3 regions of the Citrobacter sp. KH_055_1 genome follow, and region 2 is predicted to be linked to each of the others. Evidence: predicted binding sites of a transcription regulator. Region 2 holds the regulator's gene; each other region holds the start of a gene.

Region 1 (3,268 bases), 230 kb from region 2:
CACTGCCGCTTTTAACTGCGGGTTGTGTGCGGCATACAGCCAGGTGATGCGTCCACCCCAGCAAAAACCAGTGATCATCAGTCGGTGTGCGTCACCACCGTTGCGTGAGGCCCAACTGGCGACGTGGTCCAGATCGGCCAGAACCTGAGAGTCCGGGACTTTGGCCACCAGGCCGCTTAACAGCGTTGAAATATCGGCAAAATCATTCGGATCGCCCTCGCGAAAGTAAAGCTCTGGAGCGACAGCCAGATACCCTTCCAGCGCCAGGCGGCGACAAATATCACGGATGTGTTCATGAACGCCAAAAATTTCCTGCACGACGATAACAACCGGTAGCGGACCTTCGCTGTGCTTCGGGCGTGCATGATACGCAGGCATATCATCGCCTTGAGACGGAATCGACGTTATTCCCGCGATGATTTCGTTATCCGGGGTGTGAACCGCCGTTGCTGCGGGTGGGGATACTGCAGGTGCAAAGCCAGATTGTCGTGTTGTTGCCATGGTATTCTCCGTACCCTTAAGTATTTAGCCAAATAGCGCATCATTAACTATAGACGCGTGCAACGAACCACATTGCCTTAAACGGTCTATCTTTTGTGCAAGGCTTGCCTGTATCGAACAGTTAATGTGACGTTCATCACTATTTGACGGTAATGAAATGCAATTGATTTACATCAAAGTGATGGCTGTCACGAAAATATGTTTATGCCTTCGGTAAAGTGTGTTTTTGCTTCTTCTGACAAAACCGATTCACAGAGGAGTTTTTATGTCTAAGTCTGATGTTTTTCATCTCGGCCTCACCAAGAACGATTTACAAGGGGCTACGCTTGCTATCGTCCCTGGCGACCCTGAGCGTGTGGAAAAGATCGCCGCGCTGATGGACAAGCCGGTTAAGCTGGCATCTCATCGCGAGTTCACTACCTGGCGTGCTGAGCTGGATGGTAAAGCTGTGATTGTCTGCTCTACCGGTATCGGCGGTCCGTCGACCTCTATCGCCGTAGAAGAACTGGCGCAACTGGGCATTCGTACCTTCCTGCGTATCGGTACGACCGGCGCTATTCAGCCGCATATCAACGTGGGCGACGTGCTGGTTACCACCGCGTCTGTCCGTCTGGACGGGGCGAGCCTGCACTTTGCACCGATGGAATTTCCGGCTGTTGCCGATTTCGAATGTACCACCGCGCTGGTGGAAGCCGCGAAATCTATTGGCGCGACTACCCACGTCGGCGTGACCGCCTCTTCAGATACCTTCTACCCAGGCCAGGAGCGTTATGACACCTTCTCTGGTCGCGTGGTGAGCCGTTTCAAAGGCTCGATGGAAGAGTGGCAGTCCATGGGCGTCATGAACTACGAAATGGAATCCGCTACGCTGCTGACCATGTGTGCAAGCCAGGGTCTGCGTGCCGGTATGGTTGCGGGTGTTATCGTTAACCGTACTCAGCAAGAAATCCCGAATGCTGAAACCATGAAGCAAACGGAAAGCCACGCGGTGAAAATCGTGGTAGAGGCTGCACGTCGCCTGCTGTAATTTTCTCTCCTTTCTGAAAAGGCCGACATGTTCGGCCTTTTTATTTTGCGCAGTACCTCGCAGGAAATTCCTTTTAAACTGGACGTTTATACAGCACAATTCTATTTTGTGCGGGTAAGTCGTTGCTGTAAGGGGGGCGTAGTGGATATTTCGATAATGATAAGTGCCGTCGTGGCGTTAGCTGCAGGGCTGCTTGTGGGCTGGCTGGCGACCAAAGCGCGTGCCGACCAAATCCGCGCGGATCTTATCGAAGAACGGCGTGAACTGGATATTGCGCTAAGCGCCGCACGTCAACAGCTGGCGCAGGAAGCCCACTGGCGCGACGAGTGCGAGCTACTCAACAACGAACTTCGCAGCCTGCAGAGTATTAACACCTCTCTGGAAGCCGATCTCCGGGAAGTCACCACGCGACTCGACGCGACGCAACAGCATGCGGAAGATAAAATCCGCCAGATGATCAACAGCGAACAGCGTCTGAGCGAACAGTTCGAAAACCTGGCAAACCGTATTTTTGAACACAGCAATCGTCGCGTTGATGAGCAAAATCGCCAAAGCCTGAATAGCTTGCTTACACCATTACGTGAACAGCTGGACGGTTTTCGCCGCCAGGTGCAGGATAGCTTTGGCAAAGAGGCGCAAGAGCGTCATACCCTGGCGCACGAAATTCGTAACCTCCAGCAACTGAACGCGCAGATGGCGCAAGAAGCGGTTAACCTGACACGGGCGCTGAAAGGCGATAACAAAACCCAGGGCAACTGGGGAGAAGTCGTACTCACGCGGGTACTGGAGGCGTCCGGTCTGCGCGAAGGCTATGAATATGAAACTCAGGTCAGCATAGAAAATGACGCACGATCGCGGATGCAGCCGGATGTTATTGTCCGATTGCCGCAGGGCAAAGACGTGGTGATCGATGCGAAAATGACGCTGGTGGCCTATGAACGCTACTTTAATGCAGAGGATGACTACACCCGCGAAAGTGCGCTACAGGAACATATCGCCTCCGTGCGTAACCATATTCGTCTGCTGGGCCGCAAAGACTACCAGCAGTTGCCGGGATTACGTACGCTTGATTATGTGCTGATGTTTATCCCGGTTGAGCCCGCTTTTCTGCTGGCGCTGGACAGGCAGCCCGAACTGATTACAGAAGCACTCAGAAATAATATTATGCTGGTAAGCCCGACCACGTTGTTGGTGGCATTGCGCACCATTGCTAATCTGTGGCGGTATGAGCATCAAAGTCGTAATGCGCAGCAGATCGCGGACCGGGCCAGCAAGCTTTATGACAAAATGCGGCTGTTTGTCGATGATATGTCAGCAATTGGTCAGAGCCTGGACAAGGCACAAGATAACTATCGGCAGGCGATGAAAAAATTGTCTTCAGGGCGTGGAAACGTTCTGGCTCAGGCAGAAGCGTTTCGTGGATTGGGTGTAGAAATTAAGCGCGAGATTAATCCTGAACTGGCTGAACAAGCCACGAGCCAGGATGAAGAGTTTCGTTTACGTTCGGTCCCCGAGGCGCAACAAGACGAGACTTACCCCGATGGAGAGGCGGTAAATCAGCAATCAAACTAGCCCGTTTGGGTTAGTTGAACCCGGTAGAAGGGTAGGGCAAATTGGCCCAATCTGTTACACTTCTCGAACATTTTTTGGATGAGCAGGCACTGAGATGGTGGATAATTCACAAGAAACGACGCACTTTGGCTTTCAGACCGTCGCTAAAGAGCAGAAAGCTGACATGGT
Region 2 (3,268 bases):
TTCAGGTTGATCCCGGCCGCAATGTGCGGAGGAACCAGCCCCTGGTGATACAGAACGTACGACAGCAGCATGTAATCCATATGGCTGCGGTGGCAGGGGACATAGACAATTTCATGTCCGTCGTGCGCCAGTTGGCGAACGCGTTCTGCATTGTGAACGTTAATACCCTGATACAGTCGGTTCCAGGTGAATCCCAGAATACGGTCAGTCAGGCGGATCATCTCGTAGGAGAAGTTGGCGGCGATCTCTTCCATCAGCGCAATGGCATTTTGCTGCGCTTTTTCGTGGGAGATTTTTTTACTGCGGGCTTCATCTTCTACCGCACGGGCGATTGCTTTTGAGGCCAGCAGCTTATTAAACAGATCCTGGCGGGCAGGGAGGCGCGGGCCAACAGCAGCTAAACGCTGACGGGCAAAGTGCATACGCGCCACGCGCGCCAGTTTCTGAGCGATGATTTTATCCGTACCGTGTTCGTCTGCCATGCGGCGCAGAGAGACCGACGGCGAGAAACGGACAAAACTGTCGCGACCGAGCCAGGAAACGGCGAAGAATTTCTGTACGCCGTTCAGCATGCGCAGCGGCGGGTTGACTTCACCTTTTTCGCGGCCAGGCGCGCGGCCAAACATCACCGAAACCGGCACCATCTGCACATCCAGGTCAGGATTGCTGCGATGCAGATCGAGATAGTTATGGAACAGCTTGATGGACTCTTCTTTTGGTGTGTAATAGGTGAACACACGCGGACCGCCGTGAATAAACACGTAGCGCGGCAGTAAAGTCCCGTCTATCTCCAGCGGTTCCAGGGGATCGGGAAGATCGTGCGCCAAACATTGGGCACGTAGCGTCAGCAAGTCTGCTTTTGAGTTGTACGGTAGGACGTACATAATGGGACGAGACGTATCGAGCCCCAACTCCGGGGCAGGTTCTGCCGGAATAGACTTGCTTTTTACCAGGACGCTTAATGGTAAATTCAGTAATTTGTAGTAAATTCGTGGCCAGCCGGACATAAACGATGTAAAGCCTCTGGTTAATAATGCAAATGCGCTGCAAGGATATCAGAAAGTTTAGTGAATTTCTGGTGTATCCCGTCATACTTCGCGCTGCTTTGCCACACCCTGAAACAAACGGGGTAACGTTACAATGACATTGACGCTAATAATGTAAAAAGGTTCTTTTGATGGCCAATAATACCACTGGATTCACCCGAATTATCAAAGCTGCTGGCTACTCGTGGAAAGGTTTTCGCGCCGCATGGATAAATGAAGCGGCATTTCGTCAGGAAAGTGTTGCCGTACTGCTGGGCGTCGCCATCGCCTGCTGGCTGGACGTCGACGCCATTACCCGTGTGTTGTTGATTGGTTCAGTAATGCTGGTGATGATCGTTGAAATCTTAAACAGCGCTATTGAAGCAGTGGTCGACCGTATTGGATCGGAGTATCACGAACTTTCCGGTCGAGCGAAAGATATGGGGTCGGCGGCTGTTCTGCTGTCTATTTTTGTCGCCCTGATCACCTGGGGCATCCTGTTGTGGTCCCATTTTCGATAAGGATTCCACAACTTCATAAATCTCCTGTTTTTTGTGCAGTTTGCGGTTCCAAAATCGCCTTTAGCTGTATATACTCACAGCATAACTGTATATACACCCAGGGGGCGGAATGAAAGCGTTAACGGCCAGGCAGCAAGAGGTGTTTGATCTCATTCGGGATCACATCAGCCAGACAGGTATGCCACCGACGCGTGCGGAGATCGCGCAGCGTTTGGGATTCCGTTCCCCAAACGCGGCTGAAGAACACCTTAAAGCGCTGGCGCGTAAAGGGGTGCTCGAAATCGTCTCTGGCGCATCGCGTGGTATTCGTCTGTTGCATGAAGAAGAGGTAGGATTACCGCTTGTAGGCCGCGTTGCTGCAGGTGAGCCGCTGCTGGCGCAACAGCACATCGAAGGCCACTATCAGGTTGATCCATCCCTGTTCAAACCTAATGCTGATTTCCTGCTGCGCGTCAGCGGTATGTCAATGAAAGACATTGGTATTATGGATGGCGATCTGCTGGCAGTGCATAAGACACAGGACGTGCGTAACGGCCAGGTGGTTGTTGCCCGCATTGATGATGAAGTGACGGTTAAACGCCTGAAAAAACAGGGCAATAAGGTCGAGCTTCTGCCAGAAAACAGCGAGTTCAAACCGATCGTTGTCGACCTGCGTGAGCAGAACTTCACCATTGAAGGACTGGCCGTCGGCGTTATCCGTAACGGTGAATGGCTGTAACGGTCTGTTGATTTCCTGTAGGCCGGATAAGACGGTTACGTCGTCATCCGGCAACGTGCCCGGTGGCACTCTGTTTACCGGGCCTGTACGATTTTTTCCAGTATCTCTAACGTCTTCTCAGGCTCTCCTGTATGCCTTTTTTTACCTCCTCTGATAAAGCACTCTGGCACCTTGCCCTGCCAATGATTTTCTCCAATATCACCGTTCCCCTGCTGGGACTGGTGGATACGGCTGTGATTGGTCATCTGGATAGCCCGGTCTATTTGGGTGGTGTCGCCGTGGGGGCGACGGCAACCAGTTTTCTCTTTATGCTGCTGCTCTTTCTACGCATGAGTACCACCGGGCTGACGGCTCAGGCATTTGGCGCAAAAAATCCGCAGGCGTTGGCCCGAGCACTGGTGCAGCCGCTGATTCTGGCTTTGGGGGCGGGGGCGGCAATTGCGCTATTTCGTACGCCGATTATCGATCTGGCGTTACACATCGTGGGGGGGAGCGAAGCGGTACTGGAACAGGCCCGGCGCTTTCTTGAAATCCGTTGGCTCAGCGCGCCTGCCTCGCTGGCGAACCTGGTACTGCTTGGCTGGCTGCTGGGCGTTCAGTACGCGCGAGCACCGGTGATCCTGTTGATTGTCGGCAATATCCTCAACATTGTGCTCGATATATGGCTGGTGATGGGGCTGCATATGAACGTGCAGGGCGCCGCGCTGGCGACGGTGATTGCCGAATATGCCACGTTGCTGATTGGCCTGCTGATGGTGCGCAAGGTTCTCCACCTGCGCGGTGTTTCGCTCATGATGCTGAAACAGGCATGGCGCGGAAACTTCCGCCGTCTGATGGCGCTTAACCGCGACATCATGCTGCGTTCGCTGTTGCTGCAGCTGTGTTTTGGTGCGATTACGGTACTCGGGGCGCGTCTCGGGGGCGATATTATTGCGGTCAACGCCGTTCTGATGACCCTGTTGACCTTCACCGCCTATGCGCTGGACGGATTTGCCTATGCCGTG
Region 3 (3,268 bases), 1.7 Mb from region 2:
TCAAACACACCCGCCACAGAAGCTTGCGGTTATGATGGTCGTCTTGCAATGGATCACAGCCCTACGTGAAAAGAAATGCCGCTTTAATGCGGCATATCACTGGGCTGAATTTTTTGTTATGCTCAAAATAAATATTTAAACAGACTCGCATAAAAATCTGATTGAATAGAAATTTGATATTTACTCGTATAAACAAGGTTTTAAAATTTCCATGATTTCATCTGCAGTCAGGCTTTCAAGTTTAGTTAATGCCTTATTATAGAATACAGAGGAATATCTACTAATAGGTGATGAACCTCGAAGGCGGTCGCCCATTGCTTCAAGAAATCTTTCTTTCCGCTCTTTGGCTGGAGGGTGTGTTCCAGAGATTGTTTTTATTGGCAGTAAGTCGATTAATTTGGTACTCATTATTTTGAGGGATTCTTCCACGAAGTACATATGCTCAAAAAGTATTAATGTAGACGTAAGTGATAAACTTAAGGAGTATTCGACTTCGTAAGGGATTTTTCTTTCTTTTCTTTTTAATGATCTGTTTACTCCATCTTGGAATTTTATCGCAATCATCTTGGCTGCAAGAGCATCCGCTTCAATTTCAAAGCTTCTTAAGATACTACTTGCATCATCTTTCTTTAATACATCCTTTTTTCTCTGAGGGTGATGATATAAATGATGTGATAATTCATGCATCATTATAAAGTCTATTTGTTCGGCAGTGATGTTATGTATGTTTTGTGCGTTATTCTCAAAGCAGATCGGATTTGCGGGGAATTTTAAAGGGGAGATTTCTGTTGAAAAATACAAGGATCGAGGGAGTAAATAGGATAGTGCTCTATCGTATCTCTTAACTCCGGCCATTTCTTCTGTTGAGTGGAAGTGAATTAGTATGGTATTGAAGTCATCTAATATTGGCTCAAGTGCGTAATTAACTGTTATAAATCTGAAGTTATCATATACTAAAGAAGAAGCATTCATCCCCTTCTTTTTTACAGGATAGAAAATAATATTATCAAGTTTTGTTTTTTTTATAACTTCCTCAGGTATATGCATCATAATACGTAATTGACTTAGCCTAGGCCAGTATGGTTGCAATGACATCGGTTCTGCAAATTCTTCAGATAATGCGTATGCCATTTTTAATGCTACGTAATTTTCAATGTCTCTATGGAAAGCCATATTAACAAGTTCATCTTCACTTTCAGGAAGTGGGAAACTCGTAAATAAAAAGGTTCTTAAAGTTTGGAATATTAATTCTTCGGGTGATGTTGGTGAGGAATTAAATATCTCCTCAATTGCAATTTTTTGTTCAGTCGTTACTTTAGGGAGTGACCTATAATCAAGTGTCATTAATTGATCCAAGTCAAAAGTGATTGCCTTGGTTTTTTTTATCTCTATCTTCATTTTTTCTAGAAGATTTTGAGTGTTGAAGAGCATTAAGGAGATTTGATCTTTGTTTAATAATGGTTTGCATAGTTTGCAATCACTCCCCATATAATTCGCGTACTTATCATTGAACGAATAAAGTCTTTTTCGAGTCGATGCTATTTTTTTATTTCTTTTTCTTTTTTTAATTTTTATCTTTTTTTTCACTTTTATATCCTTAATTATTCACTTCTGTGATTATTGAATTAGAGATCGTTAAGATGATTACTTAAACTCAGGAGTAACTATTTTTCATAACCCTGCTCATTTTGCTTGTTTAAAACGCTCTAATGCAACTACCTGGATTGGTATTTTACTCAACTTGGGTGCTGTTGGTGACGCAGTTGGTTGAAAAGTGAACATTTTATCTTAGCTGCAAAGAGCTTAGCGCCTAAAATTCTCGGTAAGGATTGTATTAAAAAAATGGATAAGCTCTATTAGAGCCGCTTAGCAATGGGTATTTTTCATGAGTGGGCATTTACATTAGCATTTTGTGCGGCTAAGTCGTTGATCAAATACACTCATCAGTGTACTGTATGAATATACAGTTAAGGCGACAGAGGCATTTATGAAAGTTGAATTAACCATTGATCGTACTAAAGAACTTCCGAAAGGCACGGTTCCCGCACTTGAAAAAGAATTGTTAAAACGGCTCCAGAATCAGTTCGATGAGTGCAGTCTGATCATACGCCGTGCAGGTCCCGATAGGTTACGTGCTTACGGTGGTGAGAAAGAAGCCAAGAAGAAAGTTGAGGTAATCCTCCAGCATACTAGGGAAAGCGCAGACGACTGGTTTTGTTGATACAGCATGCAATGACTTTCCAGTGTGGAGGGGGAGTGGTGGAACAGAAAGAAGAATTACCAAATTATGGATATGCAGTCATCAGATGTCACGATGGAGTCATCGTTGCCAGGCTGCAATCATTTCCTGAGTGTGAGCGCGCCCTGATGTACCGACGCGGTAGCATGGTGTCATTTATGCCTCTTCAGGATGATGAAATTATTGGCACACCTACGTTGTTTACTCAGATGCTGGAAAGGGCGGGTTATCGCGTTACCCAGAATTCTGTTACACTCCCGTCATAGGCCTGAACAACCTATACCTGCTGCGCCACAGGAGAAAAGCCCCATGGCGCAAGAACAATTCAAGCAATCCCTCATACTGACGTTATCCAACGCCAGCGATTTTCTTTTTGCCGCATCCAGAGGTGCGTTATGAAGAAAAGCTGGTTTCAACATACACAACTCACCACTGAGCAGGCTGATGAACTGGAAGCCCGCTATAAAGCAAAGCAGATTAAGACCGAGCGTAGTCTGGATAATGACTTTATTCACTGGACGATCAGCGCGTTCTTGCCGGAAGCATCTAGGCCTCCTCGTCAGGACAGAACCTGGCAACAACGGGTCTGGAGGTGATTGTGAAAGTCTACGATATCACCCCAATGGGCAAGCCTAGGATGACGCGCGCTGACAAATGGAAAAAGCGCCCCGAGGTTCTGCGTTACCGGGCTTTCTGTGATGAAGTTCGTCTGCAGGGTGTTGAGCTGGCGGAAAGCGGTTCGCATGTCACTTTCATTCTTCCGATGCCAGCGAGCTGGAGCAAAAAGAAACGGGCTGAGTTCAACGGTAAACCACACCAGACTAAACCTGATTTCGACAACATGATGAAAGCCCTGATGGATGCTATTTACGAAGATGACGCTCACATCTGGGATTCACGCGTCACAAAATTATGGGGAGAGAAGGGACAAATAATTATCGGGGAGATTGCAGTATGAGGGCGCTGCTGAAGCCGGTGGTTGCGCGTGAGCTTGGAATTGTGCTGCTCAAGCCTGGCAGTGAGCTGATG

What was found. The regulator LexA, encoded in region 2, represses DNA repair genes until DNA is damaged. The targets are predictions, from matches to a motif close to TNCTGTATGTACATACAGNA.
Region 1: a site for LexA is predicted at 1,605-1,624, ahead of rmuC (DNA recombination protein RmuC). Genes of this name have one in related genera too.
Region 3: a site for LexA is predicted at 1,950-1,969, ahead of AC3ITF_RS12750 (DinI-like family protein). Genes of this name have one in related genera too.

What each region holds. Positions count from the first base shown of each region.
Region 1 is NZ_CM174473.1:4,646,523-4,649,790, reverse strand. Features, by position in the region: gene AC3ITF_RS21830 (dienelactone hydrolase family protein) at 1-501, opposite strand, end outside; gene udp (uridine phosphorylase) at 767-1,528, shown strand; gene rmuC (DNA recombination protein RmuC) at 1,670-3,100, shown strand; gene ubiE (bifunctional demethylmenaquinone methyltransferase/2-methoxy-6-polyprenyl-1,4-benzoquinol methylase UbiE) at 3,195-3,268, shown strand, end outside.
Region 2 is NZ_CM174473.1:4,414,979-4,418,246, reverse strand. Features, by position in the region: gene plsB (glycerol-3-phosphate 1-O-acyltransferase PlsB) at 1-1,007, opposite strand, end outside; gene AC3ITF_RS20770 (diacylglycerol kinase) at 1,178-1,546, shown strand; gene lexA (transcriptional repressor LexA) at 1,656-2,264, shown strand; gene dinF (MATE family efflux transporter DinF) at 2,396-3,268, shown strand, end outside.
Region 3 is NZ_CM174473.1:2,710,805-2,714,072, reverse strand. Features, by position in the region: gene AC3ITF_RS12755 (M48 family metalloprotease) at 181-1,587, opposite strand; gene AC3ITF_RS12750 (DinI-like family protein) at 1,988-2,221, shown strand; gene AC3ITF_RS12745 (hypothetical protein) at 2,635-2,835, shown strand; gene AC3ITF_RS12740 (RusA family crossover junction endodeoxyribonuclease) at 2,838-3,197, shown strand; gene AC3ITF_RS12735 (DUF968 domain-containing protein) at 3,194-3,268, shown strand, end outside.